Regions from separate parts of the Pantoea sp. B9002 genome, predicted to be linked through region 2. Evidence: predicted binding sites of a transcription regulator. Region 2 holds the regulator's gene; the other holds the start of a gene.
What was found. Region 2 encodes CRP, which controls carbon source genes, mostly activating them, when cyclic AMP is high. Its sites were predicted from a motif close to ATGTGANNNNNNTCACAT; they were not measured.
Positions count from the first base shown of each region.

Region 1: the regulator CRP is predicted to act here: its motif matches at 3,959-3,976, upstream of deoC (deoxyribose-phosphate aldolase).

Region 1 covers NZ_JACAPA010000021.1:72,173-77,858, forward strand. The annotation lists gene prfC (peptide chain release factor 3) at 1-676, shown strand, start outside; gene osmY (molecular chaperone OsmY) at 938-1,552, shown strand; gene HX773_RS12845 (DUF1328 domain-containing protein) at 1,646-1,807, shown strand; gene HX773_RS12850 (patatin family protein) at 1,987-3,039, shown strand; gene HX773_RS12855 (TatD family hydrolase) at 3,036-3,815, shown strand; gene deoC (deoxyribose-phosphate aldolase) at 4,107-4,886, shown strand; gene deoA (thymidine phosphorylase) at 5,044-5,686, shown strand, end outside.
Region 2 covers NZ_JACAPA010000036.1:194,156-199,841, forward strand. The annotation lists gene HX773_RS18070 (aspartate aminotransferase family protein) at 1-886, shown strand, start outside; gene HX773_RS18075 (YccS/YhfK family putative transporter) at 883-2,961, opposite strand; gene crp (cAMP-activated global transcriptional regulator CRP) at 3,020-3,652, opposite strand; gene HX773_RS18085 (OsmC family protein) at 3,957-4,361, shown strand; gene HX773_RS18090 (phosphoribulokinase) at 4,413-5,282, opposite strand; gene HX773_RS18095 (YheU family protein) at 5,344-5,562, opposite strand; gene HX773_RS18100 (hydrolase) at 5,565-5,686, opposite strand, start outside.

The sequences.
Region 1 (5,686 bases), on a different contig from region 2:
AAACATGGACCCGAAACACCGCGACCGCGTGGCCTTTATGCGTGTGGTATCCGGCAAGTACGAAAAAGGCATGAAGCTGCGTCAGGTGCGTACCGGTAAAGACGTGGTGATTTCCGATGCACTGACCTTTATGGCCGGTGACCGTTCGCATGTGGAAGAAGCCTATCCGGGCGACATCATTGGCCTGCACAACCACGGCACCATTCAGATCGGCGACACCTTTACTCAGGGTGAAAACATGAAGTTCACCGGCATTCCGAACTTCGCGCCAGAGCTGTTCCGTCGTATTCGTCTGCGCGATCCGCTGAAGCAGAAACAGCTGCTTAAAGGGCTGGTTCAGCTGTCGGAAGAGGGCGCGGTGCAGGTGTTCCGCCCGGTGCACAACAACGATCTGATCGTTGGCGCGGTCGGTGTGCTGCAGTTTGAAGTAGTGGTGGCGCGCCTGAAAAGCGAATACAACGTTGAAGCGATCTATGAAGCCATTAACGTCTCAACCGCTCGCTGGGTTGAGTGTGATGACGCGAAGAAATTCGACGATTTCCAGCGTAAAAACGAAGTGAACCTGGCGCTCGATGGCGGAGATAACCTCACGTATATCGCGCCGACCATGGTGAACCTCAACATCACCCAGGAACGCTATCCTGACGTGAGATTCCGCAAAACGCGCGAGCACTAATCGGCGTTGCCCGCAGGGCCTGTGATTTTCACTGGCCCTGTTTTATTTGTTACAGACTCCTCCTAATTCCGCTGTTTTTTTCTCTTTTTGGCGATATATCAACCACAAGAGCCAGCAAAAGCTGTAATCCCTACTACTATTATCCTGTCGGACGAGAAAAGAGACCTTTCAGGTTTCATTACGTCCAGTAACTCAGCAACGCCGTTCGTTGCTGGCGCATCCGCGATAACGGATGAGTTAACTGATAGAAGGATGATATCGATGAATAAGACTAAGATTGCCAAAACCCTGATTGCTGCCCTGGCCGGTTCTGCTCTGCTGAGCGGTGCGGCGTTCGCAGATGAATCACTGTCGCAGAAAGCACAGCAAACCTCCGACAGCGCGGGTGCGAAGATCGATAGCTCTATGAAAAAAGTCGATGGTTATATGGATGACAGCGGCATCACTGCTAAAGCCAAAGCGGCGCTGGTGGATGATGACGCGATTAAAAGCACGGATATCTCCGTCAAAACGCACGATGGCGTGGTGACACTGAGCGGCTTCGTGGCTTCTCAGGATCAGGCTGAAAAAGCCGTCGCGCTGGTGCAGAAAGTCGAAGGTGTGAAATCCGTCAGCGACAAACTACACGTTAAAGACAGCAAAAATGCTTCTCTGAAAGGTTATGCGGGCGATACCGCAACCACCAGCGAAATTAAAGCTAAGCTTTTAGCAGATGACATCGTGCCATCACGCAACGTTAAGGTGGAAACCACCGACGGCGTGGTGCAGTTATCAGGGGAAGTGGCGAACCAGGCACAGTCCGATCGTGCTGAGAAGATCGCCAAAGCCATTGAAGGCGTGAAAAGCGTGAAGAATGACCTGAAGGTGAAATCTTAACGCGAGCGACTCGGCACCCGTTGGTGCCGTTTCGTAATAAAAACAAAGGTGTAAATAAGCAGTTCGATTTTCACAATGGTAAAGGAGAGGCTTATGTTTCGTTGGGGTATTATCTTTCTGGTCATCGCTCTGATTGCTGCAGCATTAGGTTTCGGCGGTCTGGCGGGTACGGCAGCATGGGCAGCTAAAATTGTCTTCATTGTCGGTATTATTCTGTTCCTCGTGAGCCTGTTTACCGGGCGCAAACGACCCTGACTACTTGCGTCGTGATCGACGCTAACCCGCGAGTCACCTAAAGCGGAGACCGGTCATTTGCGGCATACTATGAAGCCGCAACGATTGCTGAGGCAATTGGTCAGGGAACGACAATGACTGGTTCTCCGGGATGCTGCTTCGGCGACTCCCTCAGAGCAAGCAACACTGAGGGACATCCATTGGGAACACGTATTCCGTTGACGTTAGGTTCACTTGAACCGCTGGCTTTAACCCCTTTCAAATCCAGTAAAATCGCCCTTGTGTGCGAAGGCGGCGGTCAACGCGGTATCTTTACCGCTGGCGTGCTGGATGAGTTTCAACGCGCAGGCTTCAATCCCTTTCAACTGTTACTCGGCACCTCGGCCGGGGCGCAAAACCTGTCGGCATTTGTCTGTGGCCAGCCTGGCTACGCGCGACGCGTGATCTCCCGTTACACCACCAGCAAACTGTTTTTCGACCCGCTACGATTTGTGCGCGGCGGACATCTTATCGATCTCGACTGGCTGATCGACATCACCAAACAGGAATTTCCGCTGGCGCTCACCACCGCCGAAGGGCTGTTTGCCAAAGGCAGCGAATTCTATATGTGCGCCTGCCGCAGCGACGATTACCGCGCCGAGTACTTCAACCCAATCAGCACCAACTGGCACGACATCCTAAAAGCTTCCAGCGCGATCCCCGGTTTTTACCGCAGCGGCGTGCAGATGGACGGCGTGAGCTATCTCGACGGCGGCATCAGCGATGCGATTCCGGTGCGCGAAGCCGCGCGTCGTGGCGCGGATACCATTGTGGTGATCCGCACCGTGCCATCGCAGGTGTCCTACACGCCGAAGTGGTTCAAACGCATGGAGCGCTTCTTGTCCGATAGCGCCTTGCAGCCGATGATCAACATCCTGCATCAGCATGAAGAGAGCTATCGCGAGATTCAGCAGTTCATCGAGCAGCCGCCGGATAACCTGCGCATCATCGAAATCTGTCCGCCGAAACCGCTGGCGAGTATGGCGCTTGGCAGCCGCTTGTCATCACTGAATCAGGATTATCATTTAGGCCGCCGCAGCGGGCGCTATTTCCTCGCCACGCTTGGTCAATGGCTGAGTGATGCTGAGCCGCTGGTGCGTTCAACCACGGTTACGCCGCCGGCCGCCGTGGCGAATGCGCCCGACAATCGCCCGCTGATTACGCCCGCGCTGGCGGAAAACGATGCCGATTTTGATAAAGGCTCGCTGGCATGAAGTTTATCGACACGCATTGCCACTTCGATTTCCCGCCGTTCGTTGCTGATGCGCACGCTAGCATCGCGCGTGCTGCGCAGGCCGGCGTGGAACGCATCATTGTACCGAGCGTGGATGCCAGCCGTTTCGCGCTTGTGACGCAACTGGCGCAGCAGCATCCGGCGCTGTATGCCGCGCTGGGCCTGCATCCAATCAATATTGCTGAGCATCAGGAAGATGCGCATCTTGATGAGTTAGAGCGCTGGCTGAAAAAGCCGGATAGCAAGCGAGTGGCGATCGGCGAGATCGGTCTCGATCTCTATATGGACGATGCGCAATTCGCCAAACAGACGCGCCTGCTCGATAAGCAGCTCAAGCTGGCGAAGCAGTACGATCTGCCGGTGATCCTGCACTCGCGCCGCACCCACGATCAGCTGGCGTTGCATTTACGTCGTCACGATCTGCCGCGTCGTGGCGTGGTACACGGTTTTGCTGGCAGCCAGCAGCAGGCGGAGCGCTTTATTCAGCTTGGCTATGCGATTGGCGTTGGCGGCACCATCACCTATGAACGCGCCAGTAAAACCCGCAACACTATCGCCAACCTGCCGCTCAAGGCGTTATTACTGGAAACCGACGCGCCCGATATGCCGCTACACGGTTTTCAGGGCCAGCCCAATCGCCCGGAGCGGGCGCGCAACGTGTTTGACGTGCTGTGTCAGCTGCGCAGCGAATCCCCCGAAACGATCGCCGACGCGCTGTGGCATAACAGCCAGCAGCTGTTCGCCTTGCCCGCCTGATTCTCCCCCGACAGATTCTGCATTTACGCTGCCTTACGCCTGATTAGCTACATTGATAAAGCTGAGAGTACACTTTTGCGCCCATTTTTGTGATAATAATAACAATGACCATCACGGCACATTCCCGCTCGGTTCGCGGTTATTTGTGATGAATGTCACTAAATAATTGTATTTAAATGACAGGTTTTCTTTTTCGTGTGACGTGAAGCGCAATTCATCGTCACGGTAGTTGTTAGAATTATCACATCCCCCGGTGGGTTGTGCCCGCCGATCTGAATTTTGGAGAGCATCATGACCGACCTAAAAGCAGCAGCACAGCGCGCATTGCAACTGATGGATTTAACCACCCTGAACGAAGACGACACCGACGAGAAAGTGATCGCGCTGTGCCGTCAGGCGAAATCCCCAGCCGGTAACACCGCTGCCATCTGCATCTATCCACGTTTCATCCCGGCAGCACGTAAAGCGCTGCGCGAGCAGGGCACGCCGGAAATCCGCATCGCCACCGTCACCAACTTCCCGCACGGCAATGATGACGTTGAGATCGCGCTGGCCGAAACCCGCGCGGCAATCGCCTACGGCGCTGACGAAGTGGACGTGGTGTTCCCGTATCGTGCGCTGATTGCTGGCAACCGTGATATCGGTTTCGAGCTGGTGAAAGCCTGTAAAGAAGCCTGCGCGGCGGCGGACGTGCTGCTGAAAGTGATCATCGAAAGCGGCGAGCTGAAAGACGAAGCGCTGATTCGTGCCGCTTCGGAAATCGCTATCGATGCGGGCGCCGACTTCATTAAAACCTCCACCGGTAAAGTGCCAGTCAACGCGACGCCAGAAGTGGCGGCGATCATGATGCAAGTGATCCGCGACAAAGGCGTGAAGCAGCAGGTTGGTTTCAAACCGGCGGGCGGCGTGCGCACTGCGGAAGACGCGGCGCTTTATCTGCAGCTGGCGGACGACATTCTGGGTGAAGGCTGGGCGGATGCGCGTCATTTCCGCTTCGGTGCCTCCAGCCTGCTGGCAAGCCTGCTGAATACGCTGGGCCATGAAACAGCGACCAGCAAAGCCGGTTATTAATCTCTTTCGTTGATGGTTCTGCGATTCGTAGCGGCGCGATTTATCGCGCTGGTTTTTACGCTTCAGCCCCGACTTAACATCGCGCGATAAATCGCGCCGCTACGGCAGGTGCAAGCTGCCGTATCATTTCAATTTCTACCCCTCCAGGGAGGCAACCGTGTTCCTGCCACAAGAAATTATTCGTAAAAAACGCGACGGCCAGGCGCTGAGCGAAGCGGAAATCCGCTTCTTTATCAACGGCGTGCGCGACAACAGCGTTTCGGAAGGTCAAATTGCCGCATTGGCGATGACCATCTATTTTCATGATATGACGCTCAACGAGCGCGTGGCGCTGACCATGGCGATGCGCGACTCCGGCACGGTGCTGAACTGGAAATCGCTGAATCTCAACGGCCCGATTGTTGATAAACACTCCACCGGCGGCGTTGGCGATGTCACTTCGCTGATGCTCGGCCCGATGGTAGCGGCGTGCGGCGGTTATGTGCCGATGATCTCCGGGCGCGGCCTTGGCCACACCGGCGGCACGCTGGATAAACTGGAAGCGATTCCGGGCTTCGATATCTTCCCGAGCGACGATCGTTTCCGCCAGATTATTAAAGACGTCGGCATCGCGATTATTGGCCAGACCAACTCGCTGGCGCCGGCCGACAAACGTTTCTACGCCACGCGCGATATCACTGCCACCGTGGACTCCATTCCGCTGATCACCGCATCGATCCTCGCCAAAAAACTGGCAGAAGGATTGGATGCGCTGGTGATGGACGTGAAAGTGGGCTCCGGTGCCTTTATGCCGACCTTCG
Region 2 (5,686 bases):
CGAAGCGGCATTCAAGCTGGCGCGTTATTACGCCTGCAAAAAACACAGCCCGTTCAAAAGCAAGATCATCGCCTTCCATAACGCCTTCCACGGTCGCACGCTGTTCACCGTGTCGGTTGGCGGTCAGCCGAAATATTCTGATGGCTTCGGTCCAAAACCAGCGGATATCGTGCATGTGCCGTTCAACGATCTCGACGCGGTCAAAGCGGTGATTGACGACCATACCTGCGCCATCGTGGTCGAGCCGATTCAGGGCGAAGGCGGCGTTGTGCCGGCTACGCCAGAATTTATGCAAGGCCTGCGCGCGCTCTGTGATGAACACCATGCGCTGCTGGTGCTGGACGAAGTGCAGAGCGGTATGGGACGTAGCGGCAAACTCTTTAGCTACGAACATTACGGTATCAAGCCCGATATTCTCACCACCGCTAAAGCGCTGGGCGGCGGTTTCCCGGTGAGTGCGATGTTGACCACCAACGAAATCGCCTCAGTAATGGCGCCGGGCGTACACGGCACCACTTACGGTGGTAATCCGCTGGCGTGTGCCATCGCTGAAACCGCGCTGGATATCATCAACACGACAGAAGTGCTGGAAGGCGTCGAAGCGCGTCGTCAGCAGTTTGTTGAAGCGCTGCAAGCCATCGACAGCAAATTCGCTATCTTCAGCGAGATTCGCGGCAAAGGTCTGCTGATTGGTGCCGCGCTGAAGCCGCAGTTCGCCAGCAAAGCGCGTGACATCCTCAACGCTTCCGCCGCGGAAGGGCTGATGATTCTCACCGCCGGAACCGACGTGATCCGTTTTGTGCCGTCTCTGGTGATTGAACCGACCGATATCGCCGAAGGCATGACACGTTTCGCCAGTGCGATTGAAAAGGTGCTGGCCGCTTAATCCGCTTTCGGACGTAACACCTTGAGCCAGCGGCCATGATGCGGTCGCTGGCTCCACGCCAGCGAAGAGATGGTGTGCATTACGCTAAGGTGCTGCAAAATCCGCTTCACATGCTGTTCGACAATCGTTACCGGCCCTTCATTGAGATTCTCCGGCGCTTCCAGAATATTGCTGTCGTTACCTGGCCCGTCATACGCCAGCCGCTGCTGACAACGCTGCAGCGCGATTTCACAGGATTGCAGATAACGTTCTGCCAGCTTCGATGTCAGCATGGTGTGCTCGCGCGCCAGAATCGTCATGGCGTTAATATGCTCGACGATGAACTGACTGTGCGTGACCCACATGCGCATATCTTTCAGATATTGCAGGTTAAAGCCCGGCTCGCTCGATGCCTGGTTCAATGAGTTGAACAGCGCGTTGTGCGCCTGATTAACCTTCATGCGCTGATAAGCCAGTTTCTCTGGCGACTGTTCCGGCCCCAGCAGCAGTCGCAGCGCTTCCTGATAGGCTTCCAGCGCATCGTGCGCGTTCTTACGCAGCAGCCCGCTTTGCCACTGCGGCCACAGCCAAATCATTCCGGCAAAGGCAATTAAACAGCCCATCAAAGTATCCATCATGCGCGGCAGCAGAAATTGTGCGCCGTTAAGCGACAGCAATTGCAGCGAATACACCGCAGTGACGGTGAAGCCAATCATCGACCAGCCGTAATATTTCCGCGTGATCAGATAACTCGCCAGCGTGATCCCCAGCATAAACAGCAGCGTGATCGATTCCGGCACCGCCAGCTGCAGCGACGCGGCGGCGATCAGCAATCCGGCGAAAGTGCCCAGCGCACGGTGCTGAATACGCACGCGCGTGGCGCTGTAACCGTTCTGGCTGACGAACATGATGGTCATCAGAATCCAGTAAGGTTTGGGAATGTTGAAGAACAGCGCCAGCGAGCTGCCAAACATCAGCATTACGGCGAAGCGTGCCGCGGTGCGTAACGCGGTGGATTTGAACGACAGATAACTGCGCAGCGCCGGTAATAGCGGTAAGCGGCGCTGGCGATCGGCCATCAGGTCACGCGTATAGAGCGGCTTCTGCGTACGCAATACGCGGGCGATGCGGCTGAAGTGATACAGGCAGAAGTTGCCGACCGGATTATCCGGATGCTGGCGCGCAATTTTCTCCAGCGCGCCGAGCTGTTTCTCCATGTGAAAACGATCCGGCAGCTGATGGTAGAGAATCGCGTCCGCCAGCACGCGCAGCCGCGCCGAGATGATTTTCGCGTTCCAGCGAATCACCGCTTCGGCGTGGCTCTCCTCAACCAGCTTCTGCACCTCTTCGGGCTGATGCAAACTCACCGAGATGTGTTCCTGTAAATCCAGCGCCACCTGGAAAGCGCGCGTCAGGCGTTTGTGGCTGTTATCGCGGCTCGCCGACAGCATGTGCATTTGCTGGTAACAGGTGGTGATGAGATCGACCGCCTTTTGCTGGCGCGCCAGCAGCGGCGGCAGCGCTTTCTCCGGATCGGTCAGCTGCGTCAGTAAGGTGTATTTGGCATCGCAATAATCGGCCAGCTCGCGGAACAGCAGGCTGAGCGATTCGCGCATCGGCTGCTCTTTCCACAGCCAGAACCAGAACCAGTTGAACAAGCCGTACCACAGCGTGCCGCCAATGTAGAGCAGCGGCGGCACCCACATCGGCATACGTCCCACTAAGCTGAGCGTAAAGATGGCGGCGATGAGTGTGGCGGGCAGCAGGCGCGCGTGCAGCGGGCCGATTTCGCCGGTTACGCCAATCAGCAGCGGCAGCGCCAGCAAAATCAGCGGCAGCGGAATCTGGTAAGCGGTGAGGATCTGCATCAGGAAACTGCCGGTGGCAAACAGCGAACCACCCACAATCAGGCGTTTGAAGAAGCGTTTGTGCGGCGTATCCAGTCCCGCCATGTTGCAGCAGGCAGGCACTAACGAGAACAGCAGACCTTTTTGCAGATCGCCAAACAGCCAGCCGAGAGCCACAGGCAGGCACAGCACCAGCGTTTGCCGCAGCGCATAGTTAACTTCGGGATGATAGATGATTCGGCGCCACATCAGCTCATCGCAAATAGAAACGGCGCGATGTTGCCATCACGCCGTGGGTGAGAAGAAATTAGCGGGTGCCGTAAACGACGATGGTTTTACCGTGTGCGGAGATCAGGTTCTGATCTTCCAGCATTTTCAGGATACGACCCACGGTTTCGCGTGAGCAGCCCACGATCTGACCAATCTCCTGACGGGTGATTTTGATTTGCATCCCGTCTGGGTGAGTCATCGCATCTGGCTGTTTGGCCAGATTTAGCAGCGTTTGCGCAATGCGTCCGGTGACATCGAGGAAGGCAAGGTTGCCCACTTTCTCAGATGTCACTTGCAGACGACGCGCCATTTGCGACGAAAGTCGCATTAAAATATCCGGGTTTACCTGAATCAGCTGACGGAATTTTTTGTATGAAATTTCAGCCACTTCGCAGGCAGACTTCGCACGCACCCAAGCACTACGTTCCTGGCCTTCTTCGAAAAGACCGAGTTCGCCGATGAAATCTCCCTGATTGAGGTAGGAGAGAATCATCTCTTTGCCTTCTTCATCTTTAATCAGTACCGCTACGGAACCTTTTACGATGTAGTACAGCGTTTCCGCTTTCTCACCCTGATGGATGAGCGTGCTTTTGGATGGATATTTGTGAATATGGCAATGGGACAGGAACCATTCGAGTGTAGGGTCTGTTTGCGGTTTGCCGAGAACCATTCGCTATTATCCTCTGTTGTAATCGTGCCCAAAATACAGGGGGCATTTTTCCCTGTCAGGCGGTTTAATCGTCGAGCGTTTCCAGTAAAGGAAAAATTATTCCGGGTGGACTCTTAAGCTACGCTTTTGATTCTTCCGGCCTTCGTCTGTGATGACGAAAATATTTTCAGCACTGTTTGTAGCACAGCTTTTGCGAGCTGTCTTGTGTTGTCTCGCTTCAGCAGAAGGGGGATTACTCTGGATTGCTGTTTGTCAGGTGAAAGCGTACTCTGGCGGCAAAACCGCCGCTTCAGGAGAAAGAATAATGCAGGCACGAGTGAAATGGGTGGAAGGTCTTACCTTTCTCGGAGAATCCTCATCCGGCCATCAGGTATTAATGGACGGTAATTCCGGTGATAAAGCGCCAAGTCCAATGGAGATGGTGCTGATGGCCGCGGGCGGCTGTAGCGCCATTGACGTGGTGTCAATCCTGCAAAAAGGGCGCAGCGATGTGGCCGATTGCGAAGTGAAACTTACTTCAGAACGCCGTGAAGAAGCGCCACGCATTTTCACCCACATCAACCTGCATTTTATCGTTAGCGGTAAAGCATTGAGCGATAAAGCGGTTGCGCGCGCGGTTGATCTGTCAGCGGAAAAATATTGCTCGGTGGCGATCATGCTGGGTAAAGGTGTGGAAATTACCCACAGTTATGAGGTTGTCGAGTTGTAATCGGTCGTAGGGGAGGCATTCATGCCTCCCTTTTCACAGCCCGCACCAAACCTATTCAATCCGCTTTCCTTCAATCAGTCGCTGCACCAGCGGCAGCATAATCAGCTCCATCGCCAATCCCATTTTGCCGCCCGGCACCACCAGCGTATTGATGTGCGAAATAAACGATCCCTGAATCATCGCCAGCAGATAGGGGAACGCGATGCCTTCCAGACCACGGAAATGAATCACCACGAAGCTTTCGTCGAGCGACGGAATTTCGCGTGCGGCAAACGGGTTTGAGGTATCAACGGTCGGCACGCGCTGGAAGTTAATGTGGGTGCGCGAGAACTGTGGCGTGATGAAGTTAATGTAATCCTCCATCGAACGTACCACCGAATCCATCACCGCTTCGCGTGAATGGCCGCGCTCGCCGGTGTCACGCACCAGCTTCTGAATCCACTCAAGGTTAACAATCGGTACCACGCCAACCAGCAGATCGACATGCTCCGCCACATTTTGCTGCTGGGTAACCACGCCGCCGTGCAAGCCTTCATAGAACAGCACATCGGTGTTTTCCGGCAGCGGCTGCCACGGCGTGAAAGTGCCCGGCACCTGATTCCACGGCACCGCTTCGTCGTAGGTATGCAGATATTTGCGCGATTCGCCGAGGCCGGTTTGGCCATAATGTTTGAACGTCTGCTCCAGCAGGCCGAAGTCGTTGGCTTCCGGGCCGAAGTAGCTGATGTGACGACCGAGATCGCGCGCCTTGCGGATCGCCATGTCCATTTCCGGACGCGTAAACCGATGGAAACTGTCGCCTTCGAGTTCCGCCGCATGCAGATTCAACTGTTGGAAAATCTTACGGAAGGCGAGGCTGGTGGTGGTGGTTCCGGCGCCGCTGGAACCGGTGACGGCAATAATTGGATGCCTGGCTGACATAACAGAGCTCCCTGTGAAGTCCGGCGATGAGCATTGTTACCACGAATTGCCGCGGGGCGCATCAGCCGCGGAATTCACCCTTTGGCATAATATTGATCGATTCATGCAGTTCCGACCACACCAGCACCACGTCGCCGCGCTCCAGCTGGCGGCGCACGTCGGCGACTTTTTGCAGCAAACTGCGTTCCTGCTCGCCGTAATCGGTGCCTTCGCGTAACACGAAGGTTTCAATCAGGTTTTCCAGCGTGTCCGCTTCGAGTTCTTGCCAGGGAATAATCACAATTACACATCCAGATAGGTTGAGAGCCAGTCGGGCACGCGCTGTTCCAGCCACATTTTCGGTTTAAGCAAGGTGCCGCCAACGAAACCGACGTGGCCGCCTTGCTGCGTCAGCTGATATTGGA